4 regions of the Blastococcus sp. SYSU D00922 genome follow, and region 1 is predicted to be linked to each of the others. Evidence: riboswitches for the same ligand, from Rfam matches in the RefSeq annotation. Region 1 holds a riboswitch; each other region holds the start of a gene.
The links. Region 1 has a riboswitch for cyclic di-AMP ahead of ACI78T_RS15080 (NlpC/P60 family protein). Riboswitches for the same ligand answer to the same signal wherever they lie in the genome.
Positions count from the first base shown of each region.

Region 1 (7,709 bases):
ACCCACTGCGGGTAGGCCGGGAAATCGGCGATGACCGCCATGACGTCGGCCGCAGGAGCGTCGACGACGATCGACTGGGTGGACTGGTCGGCCATGGGAGGCAGGCTAACCGTTTCCCGGCGTCCAGCGAGCAGACGGCCCGGGACTCTGCTACTCACGGGTAGCGAGAACGGCTAGATTCCACACGACGTCCCTGTCCGGGGCCGTGGGCGACGGTGCCCGTGGGCGGTGGGGAGGAGAGGACCAGGCGTGCGCGAGTTCAGCGTCCCCGCGACCACCGAGGTGGGTCCGGACGAGGCCATCCCCGACATGCTCACCACGAACGTCGCCGAGCACGGCGACGAGGTGGGCCTCCGCCGGCGGGTGGACGGCCAGTGGCGTGACGTCACGTGGAAGCAGTTCGGCGACGAGGTCCGGGGCGTCGCCAAGGGGCTCATCGCCGCCGGCGTGGCCGCCGGTGACCGTGTCGCCCTCCAGGCCAAGACGCGTTACGAGTGGACGGTCTTCGACTTCGCCATCTGGACCGCCGGCGGCGTCGTCGTCCCGATCTACGAGACCTCCAGCGCCGACCAGGTCGCCTGGATCCTGTCCGACTCCGGCGCGACCGCCGTGGTCGTCGAGCGCGACGAGCACGCCGCGGCCGTCGAGTCGGTCCGCGACCAGACGCCCGACCTCCGCTCGGTGCACGTCATCGAGGACGGCGCGATGGACCAGCTGATCGCGTCGGGGAAGGACGTGCCCGACAGCGAGCTGGAGGCGCGGCGCGCGACCCTCAAGGCCGACAGCCTGGCCACGCTGATCTACACCAGCGGCACGACCGGGCGGCCCAAGGGCTGCGAGCTCACCCACGCGAACTTCCTGTTCGAGATCGGCAACGGCATCACGCTGCTCGACCGCTTCATGAGCGTGCAGGGCTCGCTGCTGCTGTTCATCCCGCTGGCGCACGTGCTGGCCCGGGTCCTGCAGGTCGGCGCCATCAAGAACCGCACCGTCATCGGCCACACGCCGGACGTGAAGAACCTCGTCGAGGACCTCGGGGAGTTCAAGCCCACGTTCGTGCTGGCCGTGCCGCGCGTGTTCGAGAAGGTCTTCAACAGCGCCAAGGCCAAGGCCGAGGGCGACGGCAAGGGCAAGATCTTCGACAAGGCCGCCCAGGTGGCCATCGACTGGTCCCGCGCGCAGGACACCGGCGGCCCCGGCCTCGCGCTGCGCGCCCAGCACGCCCTGTTCGACAAGCTGGTCTACGGCAAGCTGCGGGCCGCCCTGGGTGGTCGCTGCCTCGGCGCGATCTCCGGCGGCGCTCCCCTCGGCGAGCGGCTGGGCCACTTCTTCCGCGGCATCGGCGTCACCGTCTTCGAGGGCTACGGCCTGACCGAGACGACGGCCGCCGCGTCGGTCAACCACGACGAGGCGCTGCGCATCGGCACCGTCGGCCGCCCGCTGCCGGGCGTCGAGTTCCGCATCGCCGACGACGGCGAGGTGCTCATCCGCGGCGGCATCGTCATGCGCGGCTACTGGAAGAACGAGGACGCCACGAAGGAGGCCATCGACTCCGAGGGCTTCTTCCACACCGGCGACCTCGGCGAGCTCGACGACGACGGCTTCCTGAAGATCACCGGCCGCAAGAAGGAGATCCTGGTGACCGCGGGCGGCAAGAACGTCGCCCCGGCCGTCCTGGAGGACCGGCTGCGCGCCCACCGCCTGGTCAGCCAGTGCATCGTCGTCGGCGACCAGCGCCCGTTCATCGCCGCGCTGATCACCCTCGACGAGGAGGCGCTGCCGCAGTGGCTGGAGTCCAAGGGCAAGCCGGCCGACCAGTCGGTCGACCAGCTGCGCGAGGACCCGGAGCTCAAGGCCGAGATCGACGCCGCGGTGAAGGACGCCAACAAGGCGGTGTCGCAGGCCGAGGCGATCAAGAAGTTCACGATCCTGGCCACGGACTTCACCGAGGACAACGGGATGCTCACCCCGAGCCTCAAGCTCAAGCGCGCCGTGGTCATGAAGGAGTTCGGCGACGAGGTCGAGAACCTCTACGCCCGCTAGGACCGACCGCTGAGCCCCGTCCCGCACCTCGCGGGGCGGGGCTCAGTGCTGCGCGGGGTCGAGCAGGTCGGCGAACGTGGCGGCGATCGTCGTCCAGGACCAGCGCTCCTCCACCCACGCGCGCCCGGCCTTCCCCATCGCCCGCGCCCGCGCCGGATCGGCCAGCAGGTCGGCGACGGCGTCGGCGACGGCCTCCGGGGAGCGCGGCTCGACGACGTGGCCGGTGACGCCCTCCCGCACCGCCTCGGGGGCGCCACCGGAGGTGCCGGCCACGACGGGCCGCGCGCAGGCCGCCGCCTCGAGGAACACCATGCCCAGGCCCTCGACGTCCAGACCGGCCCGGCGGGTGCGGCACGGCATGGCGAAGACGTCCCCGGCGGCGTAGTGCGCGGGGAGTGCGGCCGGGTCGACCGGCCCGGTGAACACGACGGAGCCGGTGAGCCCGCGCGCCGCGACCGCCCGCCGCAGCGACGTCTCGAGCGGACCGCCCCCGACGAGCAGCAGGCGCGCCCCGGGATGCCGGGCCAGCACCCGCGGCCAGCCGGCCACGAGCACGTCCTGCCCCTTGCGCGCGACCAGGCGGGACACGCACACCACGACCGGCGCGTCGCCCAGGCCGTACTGCTCGCGGACCGCGGCGCCGTCGGCGTCCGGGGTGAACCTGTCGACGTCGACGCCCGGGGACAGCTGGGCCAGCCGGGTGCGCGTCCCGAGGGCGGGCGCGAGCCGCTCGCGGGTGTACTCGCTGATGTAGGTGACGACGTCGAGGTGCGACGCGATCCGCTGCATGAGCTGGCGGCTGCCCGGCAGGGCCACCCACCCGGTCTCGTGCCCGTGGGTGATGCCGAGCACGTGCCCGACACCCGCCGCCCGGAGAGCCGGCGCGATCAACCCCAGCGGGGCGGCCGCACCGAAGACGGCGCTGTCGCACCCGTGCCTGCGGGCGAGCTCCGCCGCCGTCCGGGCGACCGACCGGGTGGGCAGCAGCATGGTCGTCGGGTAGCGGACCACCTCGTAGGGCAGCGCGGCGTCGTGCTCCTCCCAGCCCTGCGACCGCGAGGCGAGCACGACCAGGGACTCCGGCGGCCGGCGGGCCAGGAGCGCCGCGACGAAGGTCTGGATCCCGCCCTGGCGGGGCGGGAAGTCGTTGGTGACGACGAGGGTCCGGCTCACGGCCGCTCCAGCCGCGTCCAGTCCTCGGCCATGGCCAGGCGCTGGGAGACGGTCGGGTGCGAGCCGTAGAACCACTGCCAGAGGGCGGGCGGGTCGGGATCGTTGAGGTTGGAGCCGGCGAGGTCGCGCTGCATGTCGGCGAACGCCTCGGGGTCCCGGGTGAGGTCGAGGGCGTGCACGTCCGCCCGGGCCTCGATGTGCCGGGACACCGCGTTCTGCACCGGCGTGGCCACCAGCGTGCCGACGGCCATGAGGAAGAGCACCAGCGGGATCACGCGCGGGTCACCCGGCGCGTCGGCGCCGGCCCTCCGCAGGAGCGCGGGCGAGGAGACCAGCCAGCCCAGCAGAGCGACCCCGGCACCCGCACCGAGCGCGCCGATCAGCGTCCCGGTGAGGACGTCGTCGGTCGCCACGTGGCCGAGCTCGTGCGCGACGATCGACTCCACCTGCGCGTCGGGCAGGCGGTCGAGCACCGTGTCGTACAGGACGATGCGGCGGGTCGAGCCGAACCCGGAGACGTAGGCGTTGAGCGCCGTCGTCCGTCGCGAGGCGTCGGACACCAGGACGTCCTCGACCGGCGTGCCGTTCTCCTCCGCCAGCTCCAGCAGATCGGTGCGCAGCTGCCCGGCGGCCAGCGGCTCGAACCTGTTGAAGGCCGGCTCCATCAGCACCGGCCAGAGGAAGGAGCCGACGACGACGAGGGCGGCGGCGCCCGCCGCGGCCCACGCCCACCAGGTGCGCGGCAGCTTCCGGGCCAAGAGGACGACCACCAGGAGCCCGAGCGCGGTGAGGCCCGCGTCGATGGCGGTCGAGACGGTGACGTCGCGCAGCCAGAGACCCCAGCTGCGGGTGGACAGCCCGTACCGGTGGCGCACCGACTCGCCGTAGGCGGACAGCGGCAGGGTGACCAGGCGGCCGATCACCGCGAGCGCGAGGACCCCGAGGAGGACCTGCCAGACCCATCCCCCGCCCAGCGGCGCCGCCACCGCCCGCACCAGCCGGGAGCCGAGGCGCGTCAGGCCGAGCACGGCCGACACGAGCAGGCCCAGGAGCAGCGAGGCGACCGACGCCGGCCGCAGCGACGCCGCGAAGGCCTCGGCGCGGCCCAGCTCGGTCGCGGACAGACCGGCGGTCGGGTCGACCGGGCTGCGGCCGCCGGCCGGCTCCGGCAGCGGCGACCACGGGGTGGCGACCGCGATGACCACGACGAGCGCGACGCCGAGGACGACCGCAGTGATCAGGGCGGCCCGGCGAGCGGTCACCCGGCCGATCCTATGAGGACCTGCCGGGACGACGAGGGCCGGTGACCCCTGGGCGGGTCACCGGCCCTCGGCGCGGTGCGGTCGGTCAGCCCGCGATGCGGCGGGCGTGCGTGAAGCCGCTCATCGAGTTGAAGTCGACCACCATGACCGGCTTGCTCGACGTCGACGCGTGGACCATCTTCCCGTTGCCGACGTACATGGCCACGTGGCTGGTCGGGCTGTAGTAGAAGAGCAGGTCGCCCGGCTGCAGGTCACCCACCGAGACGGGGGTGCCCATCGTGGACTGGCTCCGGCTCGAGTGCGGCAGGCTCACGCCGGCCGCGGAGTAGGCGTACTGCGTCAGCCCGGAGCAGTCGAAGGAGTCGGGGCCGCCGGCGCCCCAGACGTAGGCGTCGCCGACCTGGGCGAGCGCCGTGTCCACCGCGACCTGCGCCGCACCGCTCGGGGCGACGACGCCGCTGGGGACGGCCTGCGCCTCGGTTCCGCCGTGCGCCCGGGCGACCTGCGCCTGCTGGGGCGCGGTGAGGGCGTCGTACTGCCGCTGGTAGTCGGCGATGTCCCCCTCGAGCTCCTCCTGCTGCGCGGCGATGTCGTCGACGGCCTTCTGGGCCGCAGCGCGCGCCTCGGCCGCGTCGGCCTGGGCCGACTCGGCGGCGTCCGCGGCGTCGGCGACCTCGGCGAGCTGGGCCGTGGTGTGCCCGGCGATGGCGTCGAGCGTGCCCAGCTGGTGGACGAACTCCTCGGCGGAGTCGCTGGTCAGCAGCACGTCCAGGCGGGAGAAGCCCTCGGTGGTGTACGCCGAGCGGGCAAGCTGGCGCACCTGGCCGTCGAGCGCGTCGAGCTGGGCCTGCGCCTCGGCGGCGGCCTTCTCGGCGTCGGCGACGGCGGCCTGCTGCGCGTCGAGCTGGACCTTCGCCTCGTTGAGCTGCTCGGTCACGACCTCGAGCTGGTGCTCGGCCTCGGCGACCTTCTGCGCGGCCTGGGCGGCGTCGGTGACGGTGGCCGGGTCCGCGGCGGCGGTCCCCGGCAGGACGGTGAACGTGAGGGCCGCGGTCACCCCGAGGAGGAGACCCGAGCGCAGCCATCCGACGTGTCCGGACGCGGACCGACGAGGGAGGTGCGACTGTTCGAGGGCGTGCGACAGTACGGCGTGTGGGGTCGCCACGAGCGGCGGCTCTCCGTTTCTTCCTCTGCTACCGCCTACCGAGTTAGCTGACGGGTTCGGGCTGGGAAGACTGGCCCTATCCCCTGCGCACCGGCGAACCGGCCCGGCAGGAGAACTCACCCCAGGACTGCGGTGGGTCCCCGGCTCACCGTCGAGCACCTGTGCAGGCGCCGTCGGGCGATTAGGCGGTGCCCGTCCGAGGTCACCCCTCAGCGGGTGACGACCACTCGGTCGGACCGGCCGACCCTACGACCGTGATGTCCCCGTGACAAACCGAGGCTCCTGGGACCCGTGTGACGGAGATCGCTCCGAGTGCCGTATTCGCAGGTGGGCGAGCCGGTTTCCGCCCTGTGTGACCTGGAGCGGACCGTTCCGTCCGGGTGCTCGTCAGCCGGTCCGGCGGCCGTTGCCGGCGCCCCCGGCCGACCCGTCGCGGTGCCCCTCCCGGTGCCGCAGCGGGGGCACCAGGCCGACGTCGGCGAGGGCTCGGACGGCCCGCCGCTCGACGTCGTCGAACTCCACGACGACGCCCGGCCGCGGGACGACGACGTCCTCCGCGGCCACGTCGTCCGCCGTCGCGTCGACCGTGCCGCGGGCGCGGCCGGGAAGCGGCACGACCACCGGGTCGGTGCTCTGGCAGCCCGGGGGCGCGCCCAGCAGGACGGTGACGACGCAGTCGGCGCAGCCCGTCGGGCGTGCGGTGCAGGTGTCGCAGTCGATCAGCATGGCTCTTCTCCTCCGTGAGTCGAGACGCACGCTAGGAGCGGCCACCGACAATTCCGGCCCGTCGCCGGACGCGGGGCCTCAGGTTCCGGCGTACTCCCAGTGCCAGGGCTCCTCGCGGCCCCGCCCGGGCTCCGCCCAGTCGGGGTGCAGGAAGCCGAAGCGGCCCGCGTTGGCCTTCATCCAGTCGTACTGGGGCGTGCCGAACCGCTCGATCCCGCCGCAGAGGTCGACGGCGAGCCCCCAGCCGTGGTTGCTCGTGCCCGGGACGGCGGCCAGCGCCGGCTTCTCCCCGTAGAGCTTCACCTGGCTGGCGTAGGTCCGGTAGGAGTCGGTGATGCAGATCGGCGTCCCGAAGGCGCCGGCGAAGGCCGTCGACATCGCCTTGTAGGCCGCCGCCGCGTCGCAGCGCAGGGAGTGCGACCCCACGCCGATCGGGCACAGCGCGCTCGGCGGGATCAGGCCGTTCGGGTATCCGCCCCACGATCGGGCGCCGTCGTAGCTCGGCGGGTAGACGGTGTTGCCGCACTCCATCCTGAGCGCGCCGCCCGTGGGCCCCGGAGCGGCGACCGGTGCGCGCTGGCCGAGGGTCGGCCGGCCGAGCCCGAGCACCTGGTCGGCGGGCAGCGTCCGGACCACGACCGCGCCGGCCCGCGCGTCGGCGGCCAGCATGGTCTTGGTGTCCAGGGCGATCCCCACGTGGCCCAGACCCGCCTCGGGCGTCCCCAGGAACACCAGGTCCCCGGGGAGCACGTCGGCCGGCGCGACCGGGGTCGTCACCGCGAACAGCTCCGCCTGGTTGCCCGGCAGCGCCACCCCGGCCCCGCCGTACACCGACTGCACCAGCGCACCGCAGTCCCACGAGTCCGGACCGGCCGTGCCCGGGGCGTAGGGCCGGCCGAGCGCGTCCATGGCGGCGGTCACGGCGGACAGCGTCTCGGCCGGGAGGACGAGCAAGGACGAGGGCTGGCGGGGCAGCTGGGCCGCGCCGCGCTGGGCGCCTCCCCCGCTCGCCCCGACCGGCACCAGCCCGGGCGGCAGCCCGGCCGCGGGGTCGAGCAGCGCCGAGGCCGGCGGGGCGGTGACGCCGGCTGCCGCCAGCTGCTCGACGTAGGCGCGCCAGTTGGCCGCCGTCCGTTCGTTGACGTCGAGCTGCTCCTGCTGCAGCTGCGCGAGCTGGCGGTCGACCACGCTGAGCGCGTCGTCCAGCTCGTCGGTGACCGCGTCGGCCTGGGCCTCGAGCTCGGCCACCTTGGCGGCCACCGCGTCGGCGCGCTCCCGCGCCTGGGCGAGGGCGGCCTCGGCGCGCTCCTGCTCGTCGAGCGCCGCCTGCCGCTGCTCCT
Region 1 is NZ_JBJGZL010000010.1:79,416-87,124, reverse strand. It holds gene ACI78T_RS15100 (SRPBCC family protein) at 1-95, opposite strand, end outside; gene ACI78T_RS15095 (AMP-dependent synthetase/ligase) at 250-2,043, shown strand; gene ACI78T_RS15090 (glycosyltransferase family 4 protein) at 2,086-3,216, opposite strand; gene ACI78T_RS15085 (M48 family metallopeptidase) at 3,213-4,478, opposite strand; gene ACI78T_RS15080 (NlpC/P60 family protein) at 4,564-5,535, opposite strand; cyclic di-AMP (ydaO/yuaA leader) riboswitch at 5,661-5,841, opposite strand; gene ACI78T_RS15075 (hypothetical protein) at 6,031-6,369, opposite strand; gene ACI78T_RS15070 (D-alanyl-D-alanine carboxypeptidase family protein) at 6,448-7,709, opposite strand, start outside.

Region 2 (7,709 bases), on a different contig from region 1:
AGCAGCCCGGCGACGCCGAGCGCACCAACGGCAAGGTCGTGATGGCGACGGCGAAGGGCGACGTCCACGACATCGGCAAGAACATCGTCGGCGTCGTCCTGCAGTGCAACAACTACGACGTCGTCGACCTCGGGGTCATGGTGCCGCCGCAGAAGATCCTCGACACCGCCAAGCAGGAGGGCGCCGACATCATCGGCCTGTCCGGGCTGATCACGCCGTCGCTGGACGAGATGGTCACCCTCGCCACCGAGATGGAGCGGCAGGGCTTCGAGATCCCGCTGCTCATCGGCGGCGCCACCACCTCGCGGGCGCACACCGCGGTGAAGATCGCGCAGAAGTACCACGGGCCGGTCGTGTGGGTGAAGGACGCCTCGCGCTCGGTTCCGGTGGTGGCCGCGCTGCTGTCGGACGAGCAGCGGCCCAAGCTGCTGGCGGAGACGGCGGCCGAGTACGAGGCCCTGCGCGAGCGGCACGCCGCGCGCCAGGACACCCGGACGATGCTGCCGCTGGCCGCCGCCCGCGACGCGGCTCCGGAGCTGGACTGGAGCGGCTACTCGCCGCCGCGGCCGCGGATGCTGCTGCAGCAGGCGATGGACGTGTGCTCGGGCCCGGCCTGCGACCACCAGCAGCACGTGGCCACGCAGTTCGTCCGCACGTTCCGCGACTACCCGCTGGAGGAGCTGCGCGGCTACATCGACTGGCAGCCGTTCTTCAGCGCCTGGGAGATGCGCGGCCGGTTCCCCGACATCCTGCACAACCCCACGACCGGTGAGGCCGCGCGCCGGCTCTACGAGGACGCGCAGGCCATGCTCGACCGCATCGTCGAGGAGAGGTGGCTCACGGCGAACGGCGTCCTGGGGCTGTTCCCGGCCAACCAGGTCGACGGCGACGACATCGAGGTCTACACCGACGAGTCCCGCCGCGAGGTGCTGACGACGCTGCACCAGCTCCGCCAGCAGACCGAGGGCCGCGACGGCTCGCCGCGCAAGTCGCTGGCCGACTTCGTGGCGCCCAGGGCGACCGGGCTGCGCGACTACGTCGGGGCCTTCGCGGTGACGGCCGGCCTGGGCTCGATGGAGCGGGTCACGGCGTTCAAGAAGGACAACGACGACTACAGCGCGATCATGCTGGAGGCGCTGGCCGACCGGCTCGCCGAGGCGTTCGCCGAGCGGCTGCACGAGCGGGTCCGCAAGGAGTTCTGGGGCTACGCGCCTGACGAGACCCACGACAACGAGGCGCTGATCGCCGAGAAGTACCGCGGCATCCGCCCCGCTCCCGGCTATCCCGCCTGCCCCGAGCACACGGAGAAGCTGACGATCTGGTCGCTGCTCGACGTGGAGGCCAACGCCGGCATCGAGCTCACCGAGAGCATGGCGATGTGGCCCGGTGCCGCGGTCAGCGGGCTGTACTTCTCGCACCCGCAGTCGCGGTACTTCGTGCTGGGCCGGATCGGCCGCGACCAGGTCGAGGACTACGCGCGGCGCAAGGGCTGGACGGTCGCGGAGGCGGAGAAGTGGCTCTCGCCGAACCTCGGGTACCGCACCGAGGACGAGTGAGGGCGCGCAGTGTTGCACGCCTCACGGTTTGGCAAGTACGCCGGGCGTGTCGGCTTGCTTCGTAGTAATTTCGTTATCCGTCTGACGGGCCCCGCTCCTCGAACATGAGGACCCCGATGGACACCGCCGAACTGCGCGCGGCCGTGTGCCGTGGCAGACCGGGGACCCAAGGTTCCTCTGGGGTGAATCCTGCGCGCATGCGCAGGTAGGGCAACTTCCGGCCCGAACCCGTCAGCTAACTCGGTAGGCGGCTGAGGAAGAACGGAGAGCCGCCCCCTGTGGCGCCCCTGAACACGTACACCGCACAGCCCGTCGACTCCGCCGAGGCGGACACCGACACCGAACAGTCCCCCCGCAAGGCCGCCCGGCACCGCAAGGTCCGGTTCCGGTCCGCGCCCAGCTCCCGCGTCGCCTACGCCCTCGGCGTGGCCACCGTCTGCTCGCTGGCACTGGTGAACCTGCTGTCCGGCGAGGAGGCCGCCAACGCGACGGCCGACTCGCCGTCCGTAGCCGTCGCCGCCGCTCTCGGCATCGACGGCTCGGGCATCGACGAGCCGGCCATGGAGGAGCCCCAGCTGCTCGACCAGCTCGCCGCCAGCCGCTCCGAGCGCGACGCCGAGCAGGCCGCGGCCGCTGCCTCGCAGGCCCAGGCCGAGGAGGCCGCCGCGGCCGCCAAGGCCGAGGCCGAGCGGAAGGCCGCCGAGGAGGCGGCGGCAGCCGCTGCCGCTGCCGAGGCCGCCGCCGCCCAGGCGTCCGCCGCTGCCGCCGCCCCGGCGGCGCCGGCCGCGTCCGTCGCGGCGAGCGTGATCGCCAAGATCAACAACAGCGCCGGGCCGATCAAGGCGGTGGCGCAGAACGCCGCGAACGCGGTGGTGTCCAACGTGCCCGGCGCGGCCGGGATGACCATCGGCGGAACCCGCGCCAGCGCGGCCGACCCCGGTGGCCACCCGTCCGGCCTGGCGCTGGACTACATGTGCAGCCCGTCGCTCGGGGACGCCATCGCGCAGTACCACATCGCGCACTGGGACGAGCTGGGCGTGGAGTACATCATCTGGCAGCAGCGCATGCTGTCCTCGCCCGGCGGTTCGTGGAAGCCCATGGAGGACCGCGGCAGCGCCACGGCGAACCACTACGACCACGTCCACGTGAACTACCGGGGATGAGCCAGCCCCTCACCGAGCCGCGGGCCGTGCTGTTCGACATGGACGGCACGCTGGTCGAGACGGAGCAGTACTGGGGCCAGGCCATGTTCGAGCTGGCCGCCCGGCTCGGTGGCCGGATGTCCGAGGCCGCCCGTGCGTCGACGGTCGGCTCGACGATGCGCCGGTCGATGACGATCCTGCACGCCGACCTCGGGCTGGTCCGGTCCGAGGAGGAGCTGCTCGCCGACGCGCGCTGGGTCGAGGACCGGACGGCGCAGCTGATGGCGGCCGGCGTCTCGTGGTGCCCCGGTGCCCGTGAGCTGGTCACCGCGGTGCGCGCGGCCGGCCTCCGGACGGCCCTGGTGACGACGACGCCCCGGCGGATCGCCGACATCGTGCTGGCGGCGATCCGCGCGGACCTCGGTGCCGACCCGTTCGACGTCACCGTGTGCGGGGACGAGGTGCCGGCGCGCAAGCCCGACCCGGCGCCCTACCTGCAGGCGATGGCCGCCCTGGGGGTCGAGCCGGGGGAGTGCGTGGTGATCGAGGACTCCGAGTCGGGCGTGGCCGCGGGCCTGGCCGCCGGCGCGGCCGTGCTCGGCGTGCCGACGATGCAGGCGCTCCCGCCGGCGCACGGCCTGCTCCTGCGCGGGGGGCTGGTCGGCGTCGGGGTGCCGGAACTCGCCGACGTGCTCGCGGCGCGCGAGCTGGAGCTGGCGGACCGCCCGACCCTCAGCTGATCGCACCGGTCGCCGGCGTCACCTGCCGCCCGCGCGAGACGACGAGCCGGACTGCACGCAGGGCCGTCACGTCGGTGCGCGGGTCGCCGTCGACGGCCAGCAGGTCGGCGTCGAGGCCGGCCGCCAGCCTGCCGGTCCGCTCGCCGATGCCGCAGGCGCGGGCCGCGACGCTCGTCGCGGCGGCGAGCGCTCCGGGGACCGGGATACCGGATCTCGCCAGTTCGGCCACCGCCTCCGCCACGATCCCGTGCGGCTTGGCCGGGCCGATGCCGGCGTCCACACCGGCGACGAGTGTCACCCCGGCGGCGTGCAGGGCCGCGATCTGCGGATACCTGTCCTCCCACGTCATGTGGGCGCGCTCGAGGACGGCCTGGATGTGCGCGGGGACGGCGGCCTCCACCCGGGCGAAGGTCGGGGACACGGCGATACCGGCCGCGGCCACCGCCTCGGCCAGCCCCGGCGGCAGGCGGAGGCCGTCCGGGGTCATGCACGTGCAGTGCTCGATGCAGTCCACCCGGGCGGCGACGCAGAGCTCCACCGCCGACAGCGGGTGCGCGTGCGCGGCGACCGGCAGGCCGGCCGCGTGCGCCTCGTCGACCACCACCCGCAGGTCCTCGAGGGTGTACTGGCAGGCGAGTGCGTCCGTCGTGCGGGTCATCAGGCCGCCGCTGGTCATGATCTTCACGACGTCGACGCCGTGCTCCACCCGCTCGCGCACCGCCCGGCGGAGGGCGGCCTCCCCGGTCGCCTCGCCGCCCATGGTCGCGCAGTGGCCCTCGGGGGTCGTGATCGGCGGTCCCGCGGCGACGACGGTGGGGCCGTCGGGACGGCCGCGGTGGCGATCGGCCACCGTCCAGTGCGCGTCGCCGAGGTCGCGGACGGCGGTGACGCCACCCGCCAGGGCGGCGGCCAAGGACGCGGCGACGACCGCGTCGAGTCCGCCGTCGTCGAGCTCGGGGAGCTGATCGAGCGCCCGAGGCCCGGCGTCACCGCACAGGTGGACGTGGGCGTCGATGAGGCCGGGGAGGATCGTGGCACCGGGCAGCTCGGTCACCGGGCAGCCGTCGGGCGCGGGCGACCACGCCGGCTCGACGCCGACGACGCGGCTGCCCTCCACCAGCACCAGGGCGCCGTCGGCGAGGAACCGTTCGCCGTCGAAGGCGCTCCGTGCGCGGTACCCGTGCACGTCGCGACAGGCTAGTGCCGCACTCGGCCGGCGTGACCGGTCCTGCGCACGGTCGATGGACGGCGGTGGCCCCTCAGTCGCGCTCGACGATCGGGAGGGTCTGCCAGCCGGCTGCCGCGGCGGCCTCCGCGGGGAACGGCGGGGGAGTGCCGCCGAACGCCGGGCAGACGGCCTGGTGGTCGCACCAGCCGCACAGCCGCGTCTTGTTCGGGCGGAAGTCGCCGGTCGCGACCGCCCGCTCGATGGCGGCCCAGATCGCCAGCAGGGTCCGCTCGAAGCGGACCAGCTCGGCCTCGTCGGGTGCGTAGGTGAGCGTGTCGCCGTCGCCGAGGTAGATGAGCTTGAGCTGGGCGGCGACCACGCCGCGGGTGCGCCAGAGGACCAGCGCGTAGAACTTCATCTGGAACAGCGCCTTGGCCTCGAAGGCCTCGCGCGGCATCGAGCCGGTCTTGTAGTCGACGACGCGGATGGCGCCGGTCGGCGCCACGTCGACGCGGTCGACGTACCCGCGCAGCAGCAGCCCGTCGGGCAGGGTCACCTCGACGAGCTGCTCGCGGCCCTCGGGCTCGATGCGGGTCGGGTCCTCCAGCGCGAAGTACTTCTCGACGAGCTTCCCGGCCGAGGCCAGCCACGCGTCCACCGACTCGGGCGCGTTGGCGTCGGTCTCCGCGCCGTCGTCCTGGGCGACCGTGAACAGGTCGGCGATGCCCGGCTCGTCGCGCAGCTCCGCCCAGGCCGGCTCGATGAGCTCCTGCGCGGCGGTCACCGTGCGGCCCGCGGCAGGCAGGTCGTAGAGCTTCTCGAGCACCGAGTGGACGAGCGTGCCCCGGACCGCCGCGAGGCTCTTGCGCTCGGGCAGCCGGTCGATGGTGCGGAAGCGGTAGAGCAGCGGGCAGGTCTTGAAGTCGGCCGCACGGCTCGGGGACAGCGACGGGCGACGCGGGGCCTGTGCCTCGTCGGGCTGGACCTCGGTGCTCACGTCCGTCTCGACCATCGCCGTCATGCACCCGAGGCTAGGTCGCCCGTCCGACAGTTCCGAGTGCCCGCGCCGCACTGGGGACACGGGTCACACCGACCCCGTCCGTACCCTGAGCGCCCGTGGAGATCGAGGAGCAGCCCGACGTCGAGGCGACCGAGCAGCGGGAGCCGGTGCCGGGGGCGTTCGTCGCCGGTGACCGCGTGCAGCTCACCGACCCGAAGGGCCGGCACCACACCGTCGTCCTCGAGCCGGGCAAGCAGTTCCACACCCACCGGGGCGCCATCGCGCACGACGACCTGATCGGCGCGCCCGAGGGCTCCGTCGTCCACTCGACGGCCAACACCGGCTACCTGGCCCTGCGGCCGCTGCTGGCCGACTTCGTGCTGTCCATGCCCCGCGGCGCGCAGGTCATCTACCCCAAGGACGCCGCGCAGATCGTCGGCTTCGGGGACGTCGGCCCCGGGATGCGCGTGCTCGAGGCGGGCGCCGGCTCCGGCGCGCTGAGCTGCTCGCTGCTGCGCGCGGTCGGCTCCACCGGCTCGCTGACCAGCTACGAGCGGCGGGAGGACTTCGCCGACGTCGCCCGGGGCAACGTCGAGGCGTTCTTCGGCGAGGTGCCGGCGAACTGGTCGCTGCGGCTGGGCGACCTGGCCGACCACCCCGCCGACGAGGTGGTCGACCGCGTCGTCCTGGACATGCTCGAGCCCTGGGCCGTCCTGCCGACCGTCGCGGCCGCCCTGCGGCCCGGCGGTGTCCTGGTCGGCTACGTGGCGACGACGACGCAGCTGTCCACCTACGTCGAGGCGCTGCGCGAGCAGGGCGTCTGGACGGAGCCGCACGCCTGGGAGTCGCTGCTGCGGCCGTGGCACGCCGTGGGGCTCGCCGTCCGCCCGGAGCACCGCATGGTGGCGCACACGGCCTTCCTGGTCACGTGCCGCCGGTTGGCGGAGGGCACCGTGGCGCCGATCCGGCAGCGGCGGGCGCAGAAGTTCTGAGCGTCGCTGGGGCGCGTGTGACAGGCCGGTCACAGCTACCCGCGAGCCCACGGCGAACTGTCCGGCCGCGTGTATAGATTTGCGTCTTGACTCCCTCGATGAGTGTGGAGGTGCGCGATGAGTCTGGGTCCCGACGAGATCCGCGCGCGGCGTGAACGAGACGTCGCGGCACTGCTCAGCCAGATCTCCTACCTCGAGGAAGAGATCGGTCTCCTCCGGCGGAAGGTGGCCGACAGCCCCCGGCAGGTGCGTCAGCTCGAGGAGCGGATCGCCGAGGCCGAGGGTCGTGCGGCGTTCCTGTCCGAGCGCAACGACAAGCTGGCCGGCACCCTCCGGGACGCCCGCGAGCAGCTCGTCACGCTCAAGGAGGAGGTCGACCGGCTCGGCCAGCCGCCGTCGGGCTACGGGGTCTTCCTGACCCGGTTCGAGGACGGCACGGTCGACGTCTTCACCGGCGGCCGCAAGCTCCGGGTCTCGGTGTCGCCGAACGTCGACGTCGAGAGCCTGCGCACCGGCCAGGAGGTCATGCTCAACGAGGCGATGAACGTCGTCGAGGCGCGCGACTTCGAGCGCGCCGGCGACGTCGTCATGCTCAAGGAGATGCTCGAGCCCATCGACGGCGTGACGCCGAGGGCGCTGGTCATCGGGCACACCGACGAGGAGCGCGTGGTCTACCTCGCCGACTCGCTGACCGGCCAGCCGCTGCGCGTCGGCGACTCGCTGCTGCTGGAGTCGCGGTCTGGGTACGTCTACGAGCGGATCCCGAAGAGCGAGGTCGAGGAGCTCGTCCTCGAAGAGGTCCCCGACATCGACTACTCCGACATCGGTGGCCTCTCCCGGCAGATCGAGCAGATCCGGGACGCCGTGGAGCTGCCGTTCCTGCACTCGAACCTGTTCCGCGAGTACGAGCTGCGCCCGCCCAAGGGCATCCTGCTGTACGGCCCGCCCGGATGCGGCAAGACGCTGATCGCCAAGGCGGTCGCGAACTCGCTGGCGAAGAAGGTCGCGGCCGCCAAGGGCGACGGCGACACGAACCAGGGGAAGTCCTACTTCCTCAACATCAAGGGCCCGGAGCTGCTCAACAAGTACGTCGGCGAGACCGAGCGGCACA
Region 2 is NZ_JBJGZL010000002.1:154,755-162,463, reverse strand. It holds gene metH (methionine synthase) at 1-1,556, shown strand, start outside; cyclic di-AMP (ydaO/yuaA leader) riboswitch at 1,671-1,821, shown strand; gene ACI78T_RS03415 (hypothetical protein) at 1,835-2,719, shown strand; gene ACI78T_RS03410 (HAD family hydrolase) at 2,716-3,438, shown strand; gene ACI78T_RS03405 (amidohydrolase family protein) at 3,431-4,624, opposite strand; gene ACI78T_RS03400 (RecB family exonuclease) at 4,698-5,627, opposite strand; gene ACI78T_RS03395 (tRNA (adenine-N1)-methyltransferase) at 5,723-6,598, shown strand; gene arc (proteasome ATPase) at 6,716-7,709, shown strand, end outside.
Region 2: another riboswitch for cyclic di-AMP. It lies ahead of ACI78T_RS03415 (hypothetical protein); the one in region 1 lies ahead of ACI78T_RS15080 (NlpC/P60 family protein).

Region 3 (7,709 bases), on a different contig from region 1:
GCTCTTGGTGACCGAGGCGGCCGCGACGATCTGGCCGTCGACCGTCGCGTCAGCGCGCATGAAGGCGACCGAGCGGCCGCGTCGGAGCACCGTCCCGGTGATGTCCACCCGCTTGTCGGGCGAGACGGGTCGCAGCAGGGACACCGTGATGTCGTGGGTGACGGCGTGCTCGTCGTCCTCGAGGCGGCGGATCAGCGCGAGGAAGCAGGCGACGTCCATCAGCGTGTAGATGACCCCGGCGTGCAGCAGCCCGCCCGGGTTCAGCGTGGGCTCGGCGACCGGGAACCAGATGCCCGCCGGCGGGTCGTCCGGGTCCTGCAGCTCCAGCCCGAGGAAGCGGTGCAGCGGGATGCCGAGGACGGCGCTCACGCGTGCGTCGAACATGCTGTCGGAGGGCATCGAGCCGCCTCTCGTCGGGGAGGGCGAGCCTCGCACGGCCCGCGTCGCCGGGGGTCGGGCGCCCGACGAGCGCTCGGTGCAGTGACTGGAACGACATCGCTCCAGTGGCTGTAGTCAGCCGGCCGGCGGGAGGCTCCAGCGGATGCCCGCCGCCCAGTCCGCCGGCCGGTAGACCAGCGTGCCGGTGGTGGCCGGCACGTCGAGGACCACGGTGCCGGCAACCGGGGCGTCGGGGCCGGGGCGGCCGTTCGGCCAGCCGTCGGCGAGGCACCCGGCGGAGGCGGCGGTGTCCACGTCGGCGGTGACGGCGTCGTCCGCGCCGACGAAGCGGAAGTCCGCGGCGCTCGGCGACGGCGGCGTCCCCTCGGCGGCCGGGGTCGGGTCGGCGACCTCGACGTGCAGGCCGAGCAGGTGGCCGTTCTCGGGGGTGACGGCGCCGGCCGTGCAGGCGATGTCGGCCTCCACGCGGACGAGGGTGATCGTGAAGTCGACGGTCCCGTCGGCGGCCTTGTGCTCGTACCGCTCGCCCAGCGCGAGGGTCGTGTCCGCCGGAGGCGGGGGAGGCGGTGGCTCCTCCGACGGGGGCGGCGGCTCCTCGGACGGGGGCGGCGGCGTCTGCGTCGGGGGCGGGGTCGCGGGTGGCGTGGACGGCGAGGCAGGGGCGGCCGGCGTCGGGTCGGTCACCGCGGGGGTGGCCGGCGGTGGCGGGGCCGGCGGTCCGACCACCGGGGGGCCGAGCACCGGGGGCTCTGCGGGCGGGGCCGGGGGAGCGGGGAGCCGCTCGACGGGGTTGTCCAGCTCGTCGAGGGAGTCGTAGCGGTTCGCCGGGATCCGGGCGTCCACGTCGTCGTCGTCAGAGGCGGGCACGTAGTCGTCGCCCGCTTCCTTGGCGCGCGCCGCCTCGAGCGCTGAGTAGCGCTCGTCGTAGTCCTCGAGCACGACACCGATGTCCGGCACCTGCAGCGGCCCGCCCGTCGGTTCGGACTCGTCGACCGGGAACCACACGTCGTCGAGCGTCGACAGGACGTCGTCCTGGCTCGTGACGGGCAGCTCGTCGCGCTGCGCGGTCGGGTAGGGCACCGGGTAGACGGCGGAGACGACCGCGGCGACGGCGAGCGTGCCGCACGTCGTCCCGAGCACGTAGACCGAGCGGCCGGCCCTCGGCCGATCGCCCTTGTGCTTCGCCATGCAGCTCCCCCGCGGCTCGGAACGACGTCCCCTCCAGCGTGTCCCGTCCAACGGAGGACGTCCACGGAGGTGACCGCTGTTCACGTCGTGTCGGCCGCTCGGCCACCGGCCGACGGCGCGTTCGGCCGAGCCGTCACGGTACCGCTACAGCCGGTGAGACGGCATCGCCAGCAGAGCGCGAGAACCGGTTCCCCGCACCCCGGAGCGGTCGTATGCTCACTCGCCGTCGTGACGTCGTCGACGCCAGCTGCGTCGCCCTCGGCCGAGGCCAGGTTGCCCGGTTTCCGTCCGTCGTCGCCGCGTCGACCGGTTTCCTGCGTCTCCCGGAGAACCGCCGTGAGCACCACAACGCTGGCACCGACCGCCCGGACGACCGTCTCCTACGGCGTCCACTCGGAAGTGGGCGTCCTCCGCAAGGTCCTGGTCTGCGCGCCGGGCCTGGCCCACTCCCGGCTCACCCCGCGGAACTGCGACGACCTCCTGTTCGACGACGTCCTGTGGGTGGACAACGCCCGCCGCGACCACGCGGACTTCGTCGAGCAGATGCGCGCCCGCGGCGTCGAGGTGGTGGAGCTGCACGACCTGCTGGCCGAGACGATGGCGATCCCCGAGGCCAAGGCGTGGATCCTGGACCGCAAGATCACCGTCAACGAAGTGGGGCTCGGGCTGGTCGACGCCACAAGGGAGTTCCTGGAAGGGCTGCCGGACCGGCGGCTGGCGGAGTTCCTCGTCGGTGGGCTGTCCACCGCGGACCTGCCCGCTGACTTCCGCCCGGGTTACGTCGCCCTGGCCCGCGAGTCGACCGGCGTCCGGGAGTACCTGATGCCGCCGCTGCCGAACACGCTCTACACCCGCGACACCACCTGCTGGGTCTACGGCGGGGTCACCCTCAACCCGCTGTTCTGGCCGGCCCGGCACGACGAGACCCTGCTCTACAAGGCGATCTACACCTTCCACCCGGACTTCGCGGGCTCCACCGTGTGGTGGGGCGACCCGGACCGCGACTGGGGGCTGGCCACCTTGGAGGGCGGTGACGTCATGCCGATCGGCAACGGGGCCGTCGCCATCGGCATGAGCGAGCGCACCTCACGGCAGGCCATCACGCAGTTCGCGGCGGCCCTCTTCGAGAACGGCGCCGCCTCGCGGGTCCTCGTCGCCGGCATGCCGAAACTGCGGGCGGCGATGCACCTGGACACGGTGTTCACGTTCGCCGACCGCGACATCGCCACGGCCTACCTCGACATCGTCGACGGCATCCACACCTTCAGCCTCCGGCCCGGCGACAGGGAGCCGGTCGAGGTCACGGAGGAGACGAGGTCGTTTCCCGAGGTGGTCGCCGACGCTCTCGGGCTCTCCGAGCTCCGGGTGCTGGGGACGGGCGGGGACGCCTACGCGAACGAGCGCCAGCAGTGGGACTCCGGCAACAACGTCGTCGCGGTCGCACCGGGCGTCGTCTTCGCCTACGACCGCAACACGCACACGAACGAGGTGCTCCGCCGGGCGGGGGTCGAGGTGATCCCCATCGTCGGAGCCGAACTGGGCCGGGGGCGAGGCGGCGGCCACTGCATGACCTGCCCGATCATCCGCGATCCCGTCGACTTCTGAGCCGGGCATGGTGGACACAGCTCCGCGGGTGGACACGGCTGCCGAGGTCCCGACGCCGACGCCAGGCCGGATGAGCCTGCCCACGCTGACCGCGATGGTCGTCGGCAGCATGGTCGGCGCCGGGGTGTTCTCCCTGCCCGCCCGCTTCGGCGTGGCGACGGGGATCCTCGGATCGCTGATCGCATGGGCGATCGCGGGGGCGGGCATGCTGATGCTCGCCTTCGTCTTCCAGAACCTCGCCATCCGCAAGCCCGACCTGGACTCCGGCGTCTTCATCTACGCCAAGGCCGGTTTCGGCGACTACGTCGGCTTCAACTCCGCCATCGGGTTCTGGGCGAGCACCGTCGCAGGCAACACCTTCTACTGGGTCTTCATCACCGCGACCCTCGGTGCCTTCTTCCCGGCCTTCGGCGACGGCGACACGGTTCTCGCCGTCGCCCTCGGCACGGCCGGGGTCTGGTTCTTCCACTCCCTCATCGCGCGTGGGGTCCGCGACGCCGCCGTCATCAACCGGATCGTGACGGTGTTCAAGATCCTGCCGATCCTGGTCTTCGTCGTCGTGCTGTTCATCGCGTTCGACGCCGGTGTCTTCGCGGACAACTGGATCGCAACCGGCTACGGCGACCTGGGCTCCCTGGACGAGCAGATCCGCAACACGATGATCATCACGACGTTCGTGTTCATCGGCATCGAGGGCGCCAGCGTCTACTCGCGGTACGCCAGGCGGCGCGAGGACGTCGGACGGGCGACGGTCCTGGGCTTCCTCAGCGTGCTGTCGATCTTCTCGTTGGTGACGCTGTCGAGCTACGCCGTCTTGCCGCAGCCGGAGATCGCGGCGACGCGTCAGCCGTCGATGATCGGGGTGTTCGAATCGGTGGTCGGGGACTGGGGGCGCTGGTTCATCAGCGCGGCCGTCGTCGTGTCGGTGCTGGGCGCGTACCTGGCGTGGACGCTGATGGCGGCCGAGGTGATGTTCATCCCCGCCCGCAACGACGACATGCCCGCCTTCCTCGGCAGGGAGAACGACCGGAGCACCCCCATCACCGCGCTCGTCGTCACCTCGCTGGCCGTGCAAGGACTCCTCGCGGCGACCCTGGTCCTGACCGACGCGCTGAACTTCATGCTCGACCTGAGCACCTGCCTCGCGCTGATCCCGTACTTCCTCGCTGCCGCCTACGCCCTGAAACTGGGTCTGACGGGGGAGTCGTACGACGGTGTCGACCGGCGGACGCGGCGCAAGGAGGCCGTCGTCGCCGGGATCGCCACCGCGTACACCTTGTTCCTGTTCGAGGCCGCCGGCCTGACCTTCCTCCTGCTGGCGACGGTGATCCTCGCCCCGGCCACGGTGCTGTACGTGAAGGCGCGGAGCGAACGGGGCCGCCGGATCTTCAGCCCCACCGAGGCGGTGCTCTGCGCCGTCATCGTGGCCGCCGGGATCACCGGCATCGCCGGCCTGGCGACCGGCTTCATCGCCATCTGACGCCACTCCCTGGAGGCGACGTGAAGCGCGCCGGGTTCGTCGCGACGCTCCTGCTCGTTGTCCTGCTCGCCGGTTGCAGCGCGCTGCGGACCGGCCCGTCGAGCTACGAGCACACGAGGTTCCAGCTCGACAGCGTCGACGGTCGGATCGGCCCCCTCCGGCTGCTCAGCGTGTCCATCGCCTCTCCCGGGACACGCGGCAGCTTCCACGTCGCCGGCGACAGCGCCGCCCTGCTCCTGACGATCGCCAACGACGGCGAGGACGAGGACGAGCTCATAGGGGCGAGCAGCGACGTTGCCGACGAGGTCGTGCTCCGCGACGGCGACGACCCACCGGACGCCGACGTCGCGGTGACAGTGCCGCCGGGCGGAGTCGCCGTGGTCCGCGACGTGGCTGGGGCGCACCTGGAGCTGACGGGGCTGCAGGAGCGGCTGCGCAGCGGCCTGGACGTCCCGGTCACGTTCGAGTTCCGGGATGCAGGCTCGCTGACCCTGAGCGTGCCCGTCGGCACCTACACCGACGTGCGCCCGGACAGGTTCAGCCCGCCGCTCTGAGGCACCCGGGGACTCGAGTGGGGCGGGTGGGGCTCGAACCCACGACCCAGGGATTATGAGTCCCATGCTCTGACCGGCTGAGCTACCGCCCCGACGGCCTCCAGCCTGCCAGATGGCCCCTCCGGGAACGGGTGGTGGAGGGGCTCGGAACCGGCGGTTTCCGGTCCCGGCGAGGGCCGTCCGCCGCGGCTCGGAGGGCTGACCTGCGGCTCGTTATCTCGCCGTGACTTTCACTCCTGCCCCACGTACCGTCGTCCGCGGTCCGGACGAGCTGCCGCCCTCGAACCCAGAGGGCATCGGCCGGGCCCCGCCGAACCGTGCCGGACCGATGTCCGCGCGGACCGGGGAACCACCGCAGTACTGGGGTGAATCACGCCCGCGCGTTTCGGGGACGCGGGTGAGTAGGGCATTTCCGGCCCGAACCCGTCAGCTAACTCGGTAGGCGGTCGCGGAGAACAGGAGACGCGTCGCCTTGGCGACCCTGCACCACACCGAGATCACCCCTGCCCAGAACCAGCTCCGGCACCGCACCAGGCGGGCCGGCCTCGTCGCCGGAGCCCTCGCGGCCCTCCTGCTGAGCACCGCGACGGCCCACGCCGCTCCGGGCGACCGCACCGCCGAGGCGCAGAGCGAGCACGACGCCGTCGAAGCCCGGGTCGCCGAGATCTCGGCCCGCGTTGCCGAGGCGGAGGAGACCCTCCAGCGGCTCACCGTCGAGGCGGAGGCCGCCGCCGGCGAGGCGCTCGCGGCGCAGGCCGCCCTGGCCGCCGCCCAGGAGGAGGCCACCGCCACCGCCACCCGGCTCGCCGAGGCGCGCGGCGCCGTGGACGACGCCGAGGAGCAGGTCTCGGACGTCGGCCGGGAGGCCTACATGGGCGGCGACGACACGTTCGGTGACGTCGCGATCCTGCTCGACGCCGACAGCCCGACCGAGGTGCTCCAGCAGGCGGCCACGCTCGAGCACCTGGGCGAGCAGCGCATGGAGGTGCTCGACCAGCTGGAGGCGGCCGAGATCCGGGAGCGCCGTGCGGACCGGGCGGCGCGCACCGCCGTCGCCGAGCGGGACCGGCTCGCCCGCACCGCGGCGGAGAAGGAGGCCGCGGTCAACGAGCAGCTGGCCGCCGCGCAGGGCACCTTCGACGCCGCCGCCGCGGAGAAGGCCGCGCTCGACGGGCAGCTGCGCGAAGCCGAGATCCGCCTCCTCGCGCTGCAGGGTGCCCGGGACGCCGAGGCCGCCTGGGCGGCCCAGCAGGCGGGGGCGGCCGCGAGCACGCTCACCGCGGCGGCCGGCGCGATCGCCCCGACCACGGGCCGGGTCACCTCCTGCTACGGCAACCGGTGGGGCACGCTGCACGCCGGCGTCGACATCGCCGCCCCGATCGGCACGCCGGTCTTCACGCCGGCCGACGGCATCGTCCTGCAGGCCGGCCCGGCCAGCGGCTTCGGCCTGGCGGTCGCGGTCCAGCACGGCGACGGGACCATCACCCTCTACGGGCACGTCAACCAGATGTTCGTGTCCGCCGGGCAGGTCGTGACGGCCGGCCAGCAGATCGCCGAGGTCGGCAACCGCGGCCAGTCGACCGGACCGCACCTGCACTTCGAGGTGCACACCGGCGGCCTCTACGCGAACCGGGTGAACCCCGTGCCGTGGCTGAGCGCTCGCGGCATCTCTCTCGGCGGGGGTTGCTGACCCCGGGCGTCCGCCCCGGGTGAGGATGGACGGGTGAGGACGGCGGTCGACAGCACCTGGGTGCGTGCCGCCGTCCTCGGCCTGGTGGTGCTCGCCGGGCTGCTCCTCGCGGTCACCGTCGAGCTCCCCGACGTCGGCACGGTGCGGACCTGGGTCGACGGCGCCGGCCCCTGGACCTGGGCCGGGATCGTCCTCGGCGTCGCCGTCGTGCTGCTGGCGCCGGTCCCGCGGTCGGCCGTCTCGGTGCTGCTCGGCGTGGTCGTCGGCTTCCAGGCGGGCCTGGCGGTGGCCCTCGCCGGCGGGCTCCTGGGCGGGCTGGCCGCCTTCGGCCTCGCTCGCCTGCTCGGCCGCCCGGCCGTCGCGCGCCTGGCCGGGAAGCGGATGGAGCGCGTCGACCGGCTCATGCTCGACAGGGGCTTCTGGGCGCTGCTCGCCGGGCGGCTCCTCCCGGTCATGCCGTTCGTCGTCCTCAGCTACGGCGCGGGCCTCACCGCCGTCCGGCTCGGGCCCTACACGCTGTCGACCGCGCTTGGGCTCGTCCCGAGCACCCTGGTGCAGGTCGGGGTCGGCGCCTCGGCCGGCGTCCTGGCGCACTGGGCCACGACCGTCACCGTCGTGCCGGTCGGCGTCGTGGTCCTCGTGCTCGCCGGGGTCGGCTTCCTGGCGTGGCGCCGGCGGCGTCCGGCGCCCGAGCGGGAGCCGGTCTAGCCCTTCCGGAACAGCCGTCCGAGCATGCCGCCGGCGCCGCCGACGGTGCGCGCGGCGAGCTGGAGGATCGGGCCGCCCGGGATGC
Region 3 is NZ_JBJGZL010000012.1:67,458-75,166, forward strand. It holds gene ACI78T_RS16420 (PaaI family thioesterase) at 1-399, opposite strand, end outside; gene ACI78T_RS16425 (hypothetical protein) at 514-1,587, opposite strand; gene ACI78T_RS16430 (arginine deiminase) at 1,924-3,192, shown strand; gene ACI78T_RS16435 (basic amino acid/polyamine antiporter) at 3,263-4,672, shown strand; gene ACI78T_RS16440 (copper chaperone PCu(A)C) at 4,693-5,226, shown strand; tRNA gene ACI78T_RS16445 (tRNA-Ile) at 5,245-5,318, opposite strand; cyclic di-AMP (ydaO/yuaA leader) riboswitch at 5,535-5,687, shown strand; gene ACI78T_RS16450 (peptidoglycan DD-metalloendopeptidase family protein) at 5,699-6,916, shown strand; gene ACI78T_RS16455 (TVP38/TMEM64 family protein) at 6,950-7,624, shown strand; gene ACI78T_RS16460 (maleylpyruvate isomerase family mycothiol-dependent enzyme) at 7,621-7,709, opposite strand, start outside.
Region 3: another riboswitch for cyclic di-AMP. It lies ahead of ACI78T_RS16450 (peptidoglycan DD-metalloendopeptidase family protein); the one in region 1 lies ahead of ACI78T_RS15080 (NlpC/P60 family protein).

Region 4 (7,709 bases), on a different contig from region 1:
CGGCACCGGCGAGGTGCTCGTCTGCGCCTCCGACGCCGGGCTGCTCGCCGTCGCGCCCGGGAGCGGCGCCGTCCGGACGCTCGTCGACCGCGTGGGCGGCCGGCCGCTCTGCGCGGTCAACAACGCCGCGGTCGCGCCCGACGGCACCATCTGGTTCACCGACTCCTCGACCCGCTTCCCCATCCCGCGCTGGCGCGAGGACCTGCTGTGGCGCACGCGCAGCGGCCGGCTGTTCCGGCGGGACCCCTCCGGTGAGGTCACCGAGGTGCTCGGCGGGCTCGAGTTCGCGAACGGGGTGGCGCTGGCCTCCGACGGCTCGTACGTCGCCGTGGCGGAGACCGGTGCCCGCCGGATCCGGCGGGTGTGGCTGACCGGGGCGCGGGCCGGCTGCAGCGACGTGCTGGCCGACGACCTCTGGGGCTACCCGGACAACATCGCGCTGGGCTCCGACGGCCTGATCTGGGTGGCCCTGGCCAGCCGGCGCGTGCCGGCGCTCGACGTCATCCAGCGCCTGCCCCTCCCGCTCCGCGCGGCGGTCGGGCGGGTGCCGGAGCGGTGGCAGCCCTCGGCCCACCCCGCGGTGGGCGCCGTGGGTCTCGGCCTCGACGGCCGCGTCGTGCGCGAGCGCACCGGCACCGTCGACGGGTTCAGCATGCTCACCGGCGTCCGGGAGGCCGGCGGGACGGTGTGGCTCGGCAGCCTGACCGGCGAGACGCTGGCCGCCGTCCCCCGCTGACACGGGCCCTCCTGACCATCACGGGTCAGCCGGTGGGGGCGGTCCCGTAGATCGTCCGGAGCCACACCTCGAGCAGCACCTCGACGACGGCGGACTCGGCGACCGCGGGCCCGTCGCCGCTGAACGTGGCGTACAGGGCGCGCTCGTTCATCGAGGTCAGCAGGACGGCGAGGTCGCGCGCGGGCGGCCCGGGCGGTGCCGCGCCGCGCGCCCGCTCGGCCTCGATCGCGTCGGCGCACCGCAGGGCCCACTGGTCGAACACCCGCGCCCACAGCTCGCGGATCTCCGCGTTGGTCGAGCGGGCCTCCGCCCACGCGAGGGTGAGCGCACGGTGCGCGCGGAACGTCTCGAAGTACGTCGTGATCGCCAGTCGCCAGCCCTCCCGCGGCCCGGCGCCCGGGAGCAGGGACGCGTCGAGGGTGGCGGCGTCGGCCTCGGCGACCACGCGGTCGAGCAGCGTGAGCAGCACGGCGTCCTTGGACGCGAAGTAGAAGTAGAAGGTCGGCCGCGAGATGCCGGCGCCCCGGGCCAGGTCGTCGACGGAGATCGCGCTGAGCGGCTTCTCCGCCAGCAGCCGTTCGGCGGTGGCGAGGATGGCGAGCTCGCGGTCGTCGCCCGACGGGCGCGCGGTACGGCGTCCGCGGGGGGGCGGCTCGCCCAGGGGCCCGCTCAACGGCACAGCCATGTCCGGAGGATACCGCGCGCAGGCCGTTTCTCAACACCCTGTTGACTCGTTCGACAGGGCGTCGATAACGTCGGTGCCGCAGGGTTCAGCGCCGACCCCTCGCCGGCGGCGGCCGGCCCGGACGCAGGAGACATGCATGGCCCCGGAGCACCTCGAGCAGCCCACCGAGCACGTCGACGTCCTGATCGTCGGAGCCGGCCTGTCCGGGATCGGCGCCGCCTGCCACCTCCAGGAGGAGTGCCCGGGCAGGTCCTACGCGATCCTCGAGTCCCGGGGCGCCATCGGTGGCACCTGGGACCTCTTCCGCTACCCGGGCATCCGGTCGGACTCCGACATGTTCACCCTCGGCTACGCCTTCCGGCCGTGGAAGGACTCCAAGGCGATCGCCGACGGAGAGGCGATCCGCACCTACATCCAGGACACCGCCCGCGAGTACGGCGTCGACTCGAAGATCCGCTTCCACCACCAGGTGCTCTCGGCCGACTGGTCGGCCGCCGACGCGCGCTGGACGGTCACCGCCCGGCGGACCGACAGCGGGAACACGGTCCGGCTCACCTGCTCGTGGCTGCAGGTCTGCTCCGGCTACTACCGCTACGACGAGGGCTTCCGCCCGACGTTCGAGGGCGAGGAGCGGTTCACCGGCGAGATCATCCACCCGCAGCACTGGCCCGAGGACTTCGACGGGACCGGCAAGCGCATCGTCGTCATCGGCAGCGGGGCCACCGCCGTCACCCTGGTGCCCAACCTGGCCGGGGACGCCGAGCACGTGACGATGCTGCAGCGGACGCCCAGCTACATCATGGCGCTCCCGGGCCGCGACCCCCTGGCCACGTTCCTGCGCAACAAGCTGCCGGTGAAGGTCGCCTATCCGATCGTCCGGTGGAAGAACGTCCTGATGTCGACGGCGTTCTACCAGTTCAGCCAGCGCTTCCCGTCGGCCGCGAAGAAGCTGCTGCGCCGGCTCACGCAGAAGCAGCTGCCGGGTGTCGACGTCGACACGCACTTCAACCCGCCGTACAACCCCTGGGACCAGCGGTTGTGCCTGGTGCCCGACGGCGACCTGTTCCGCGCGCTGCGCCGCGGCCAGGCGTCCATCGCCACCGGCCGGATCGCCGCCTTCACCGAGAAGGGCATCCAGCTGGAGTCCGGCGAGCACCTCGACGCCGACGTGATCGTCACGGCGACCGGGCTCAACCTGCTCCCGATGGGCGGCATGACGCTGAGCCTCGACGGCGAGCGGGTCGACGTCTCGAAGACCGTCTCGTACAAGGGGATGATGCTCTCGGGCGTCCCCAACTTCACGATGGTCATCGGCTACACGAACGCCTCGTGGACGCTCAAGGCGGACCTGGTCAACCGCTACGTCTGCCGGCTGCTCAACCACCTCGACGCCGAGGGCTACGTCTCCGCCACGCCGGTCGCGCCACCCGAGGGCGCCGACCAGCCGTTCCTCGACCTGTCGTCGGGGTACGTGCAGCGCAGCCTGGCAGACCTCCCCAAGCAGGGGCGGCGCAAGCCGTGGCGGCTGCACCAGAACTACATCCGCGACGTCCAGCTCATGCGGCGGGGCTCGCTCGAGGACGAGGGCATGACGTTCCAGCGCGTGCCCGCCACGACGACGGAGAAGGCGGTCGCCTGATGGGTCCCTACCAGTTCGCCGGCGGCACCGCGGTCGTCACCGGCGCCGCCAGCGGCATCGGCGAGGCGCTCGCGGCCCAGCTCGCGGCCCGCGGCAGCCACCTCGTGCTCGTCGACCGGGACAAGGACCGGCTGGGCGACGTCGCCGACCGGACCCGGGCCGCCCACCCGGGCCTGACCGTCACGACGCACGTCGCGGACCTGTCCGACGACGCGCAGACCGACGCCCTGGCCGCGACGCTCGCCGCCGAGCACCCGGAGACCACGCTGCTGGTCAACAACGCCGGCGTCGCGCTCGGCGGCCGCTTCGACCAGGTGACCCTCGAGGAGTTCGACTGGGTCATGGCGGTCAATTTCCGGGCCGTCGTGCGGCTCACCCACGCCCTGCTCCCGGTGCTCAAGGCGCACCCCGGAGCGCACCTGGTCAACGTCTCCAGCGTCTTCGGCATCTTCGCCCCCGCCGGGCAGGCCGCCTACTCGGCCAGCAAGTTCGCCGTCCGCGGCTTCTCCGAGGCCGTGCGGCACGAGCTGGCGGAGGACGAGGTCGGCGTCACCGTCGTGCACCCCGGGGGCATCAAGACCCGCATCGCCGAGAGCGCGCGCACCGGGTCCGGCGTCTCGATCGAGGAGTACGAGGCCGGCCGCAAGCAGTTCGCCAAGCTCCTGCGCATGCCGCCCGAGAAGGCCGCCGCGCAGATCGTCGAGGCGATCGAGGAGCGCCGGCCGCGGCTGCTCATCGGCTGGAGCGCCAAGGTCCCGGACGTGCTCGTCCGCCTGACGCCCGGTAGCTACTGGAAGCTGATCGCGCGCCGGGCGGCGCCCGCGAAGCCGCCGGCCGCCTGAAATCCGGTTGTGCCGGGCGGTAGAACCGGGAGGTGACCTCCCGCCTCGTCGAGCTCGGCCCGGACGACGCCCTCTTCGCCGACTGGTGCGCCGTCTGGGCCGCGGCCTCGCTGGCCGAGCGCCCCGACGAACCGCCCCGCCCCGCGGCCGACCACGTCGCGATCGGCCGTGAGCTGCTCACCGCGGGCGGCTCGCGCACCGGCACGCACTGCGCCGCCGTCGTCGACGGCGCGGTCGCCGGTGCGCTGCGGCTGATCCTGCCCGAGCGCGACAACACGTCGGTCGCGATCCTCGACCTCGCCGTCCACCCCGCCCACCGGCGCCGCGGCATCGGCAGCGCCCTGCTCGCCGAGGCGCTGGCCCTCGCGGCGGCGCACAGCCGCACGGTGGCCATCGCCGACGTCGACGAGCCGGTGCCGGACAACCCCGGCCGCGCGTTCGCCGAGCGGCACGGGTGGTCCTGCGACCTGCTGGAGACCCGGCGCGACCTCGACCTGCCGGTGCCCGAGGGCCGCCTCGCCGCGCTGGAGGAGGACGCGACGGCAGCGGGCGCGGGCTACGAGGTCGTCACCTGGCGGGACCGCACTCCCGACGCGCTGCTCGAGGACCGCGCCCTGCTCGCCCGGCGGATGACGACGGACGCACCGCAGGGCGACCTGCCCGTCGAGGAGGAGGACTGGGACGGCGCCCGCATCCGGGAGGTCGAGGCCGTGTCCCTGGCCCGCGGCCGGACGGTGGTCTCTGCTGGCGCCGTCCACGACGGCCGCCTGGTCGGCTACACCGATCTGCAGATCCCGCTGTCGGTGCCGGTCCGGGCACAGCAGGCGGGCACGCTCGTCCTGCGCGAGCACCGCGGCCACCGGCTGGGCGCCCGCATGAAGGTGGCGGTGCTGCGGGAGCTGGCGGCCTCCTTCCCGTCGGTGCGCCGGATCAGCACCTACAACTCCGAGGGCAACCGGCCCATGGTGGCGGTGAACGAGGCGCTGGGCTTCCGGCCGGCCGGGCAGTTCTCCGCCTGGTCCACGCGGGTGCCGGGGGTCTGAGGCGTCCGGTTGACTGGAGGCGTGCCGTCCGACCGCGCCGTCCCCGCCCAGTTCGTCCGCGACCACACCCGGCCGGAGCGGCCCTCGCTCGTCCCCGAGGTGATCCTGCACGTCGCCGCGGACGTCGTCGCGCTGTGGGAGGCGATCGAGACCGAGCGGGGCGTGGCGCCCACCGACCCGCCCTTCTGGGCCGCCGCCTGGCCCGGCGGCCAGGCCCTCGCCCGGCACGTCCTCGACCAGCCGGGCGTCGTCGCCGGCCGGTCGGTGCTGGACCTGGGCGCCGGCAGCGGGCTCGTCGCGATCGCCGCCGCGCTGGCCGGCGCCGCGCAGGTCAGCGCCAGCGACATCGACCCGTTCTCGCACGCGGCGGTCGCCGTGAACGCCGAGGCCAACGGGGTGCCACCGATCGCCGTGCTCGGCGACGTCCTGGGCGAGGACCCGCCGGTCGTCGACGTCGTCCTGGCCGGCGACGTCTGCTACGACCGCGTGATGAGCGAGCGCGTCCTGCCGTGGCTGGAGGCTGCCCGCGCGCGGGGCGCGGAGGTGTTCCTGGGCGACCCCGGTCGGCCATACGTGCCGGTCGACCGCCTGCAGCGGTTGGCGATGTTCGACGTCCCGGACACCGAAGGACCACAGGTTCGGCGGACGACGGTCTGGAGACTGCCGTGACGGGTGGGGCGAGAAGCATCACGTCGCCGATTTCGGATCCGGCGTTGTCACGACTCGATAACGGCGGCTACGTTGGCTGGGTCCGGCCGGTTGTTCCTGCCCCACCGGGGGAGGCCGCGCCGGGCGCCGCCGAGTCGCCCACCACACGGGCGAGCCGGGGACCCACCGCAGTACTGGGGTGAATCCTGCTCCGAGCCCAGGCTCGGGGTGGGTAGGGCTGCTTCCCGCCCGAATCCGTCAGCTAACTCGGTAGGCGGCCACGGAAGAGACCGAAGAAACGGAGAGCAGCAGCACGGCCCGCCCTCGGGCAGACCTTGCACGCAGCAGCCGATCCGGACCGTCGCGCGGGAGACCCCTGCGCTGATGCGGTCCGCCGGGCGACCGCCCGCCGCGCTGCCCGTCGCCACACAGCAGTGGATCGCCCGCGCCCTCTGAGCGCGGGCCGTACCGCTGCGCCGTCATCCGGAGCACACGCACCCCATGAACATCCGCACCACCCTGTCCTCGTCCGCCGCCGCCCTCCGCGCGCGCGGCACCCGGCTGCCCGCGAAGGGCCGCCGTCCCGCCCTGTACCTCTCGACCGCCGCCGCGGGCGCGCTGATCGTCGGCGTCGTCACCGCCGGCGGGCCGCCCGCCCAGGCCGACGCCGCGCAGCCCCAGTCGGTCAGCGTCGCCGAGCAGCTCGGCGTCAGCGCCCAGACCCCGCAGAAGCTGCAGGGCGACGTCGTCGGCTCGCTCGAGCAGCTGGCCGCCAGCCGCGCCGAGCGGGACGCCGAGCAGGCCACCGCCAAGGCCGCCCAGGACGCCGCCGTCCAGGCCGAGCTCGACCGCATCGCCGCCGAGCAGGCCGCCGCCAAGGCCGCCGCCGAGGAGGCCGCCCGCGCCGAGGCCGCCCGTGCCGCCGAGGCCGAGGCCGCCGCCGCGCGCCCCGGCCAGGGCACCAACGCCGCCGTTGCTCCCGCCGGCTCCTACAAGGAGTACGCGATGAGCAAGGTCGGCAGCGCCGGCGAGTTCAGCTGCCTCGAGAGCCTCTGGGGCAAGGAGAGCGGCTGGAACCCGAACGCGCAGAACCCGAGCAGCACTGCGTACGGGATCGCCCAGTTCCTCGACTCCACCTGGGCCGGCACCGGCATCGCCAAGACGTCGGACGGCTACCGCCAGATCGACGCGGGCCTCATCTACATCGAGAAGGCCTACGGCTCGCCGTGCGGCGCGTGGGCCAAGTCGCAGTCCAGCGGCTGGTACTGATCCGCTGATCCCCGCTTCTCGAGTGTTGCTCCCGCTCCCGGGGTGCTGCAGGACCCCTGGAGCACGCAGAACACTCGAGAAGCGGGGTAGCAGGTCGTCGTGGCCGTGCACATCGGGACGTCGGGGTGGAGCTACGACCACTGGGACGGCGTCCTGTACCCGCCGGGGACGCCGTCCCGTGACCGGCTGGCGCACTACGTGCGCCGGTTCGGCACCGTCGAGTTGAACGCCAGCTTCTACCGGTGGCCGCGCGACGCCGGCTTCGCGAGCTGGCGTCGCCGGCTGCCGCCGGGCTTCCAGCTCTCGGTCAAGGCGCCCCGCGGGCTCACCCACGCCAAGCGGCTCTACGGGCCGGAGCCCTGGCTGCCGCGGCTGACCTCCGCCTGGCACGAGCTCGGCGACCGCCGCGCGGTCCTCCTGCTCCAGCTGCACCCCGCCCACCAGCGCGACGACGCCCGGCTGGCCTACGTCCTCGAGCGGCTGCCCGCCTGGATGCGGGTGGCGGTCGAGTTCCGGCACCCCAGCTGGCACGACGACGCGGTGTTCGCGCTCCTGGAGCGGCACGGCGCCGCCTACTGCGTCATGAGCGGCGCGCAGCTGCCCTGCGTCCTGCGCGCGACCGCGCCGTTCGTCTACGTCCGCATGCACGGGCCCGATCCGGCGCACCTCTACGCCGGGTCCTACGGCGAGGACGACCTCCGCTGGTGGGCCGACCGGGTGGGGGAGTGGGCCGCCTCCGGTCGCGACGTGTACGTCTACTTCAACAACGACGGGTACGGGCACGCGGTCCGCAACGCCGAGCGGCTCCGCGACCTCCTCGGCTGACTCACCCCTCGAGGAGGCCGGC
Region 4 is NZ_JBJGZL010000017.1:31,637-39,345, reverse strand. It holds gene ACI78T_RS18855 (SMP-30/gluconolactonase/LRE family protein) at 1-736, shown strand, start outside; gene ACI78T_RS18850 (TetR/AcrR family transcriptional regulator) at 762-1,421, opposite strand; gene ACI78T_RS18845 (flavin-containing monooxygenase) at 1,558-3,060, shown strand; gene ACI78T_RS18840 (SDR family NAD(P)-dependent oxidoreductase) at 3,060-3,902, shown strand; gene ACI78T_RS18835 (GNAT family N-acetyltransferase) at 3,935-4,945, shown strand; gene ACI78T_RS18830 (class I SAM-dependent methyltransferase) at 4,967-5,614, shown strand; cyclic di-AMP (ydaO/yuaA leader) riboswitch at 5,742-5,881, shown strand; gene ACI78T_RS18825 (aggregation-promoting factor C-terminal-like domain-containing protein) at 6,095-6,862, shown strand; gene ACI78T_RS18820 (DUF72 domain-containing protein) at 6,962-7,687, shown strand; gene ACI78T_RS18815 (glycoside hydrolase family 3 N-terminal domain-containing protein) at 7,689-7,709, opposite strand, start outside.
Region 4: another riboswitch for cyclic di-AMP. It lies ahead of ACI78T_RS18825 (aggregation-promoting factor C-terminal-like domain-containing protein); the one in region 1 lies ahead of ACI78T_RS15080 (NlpC/P60 family protein).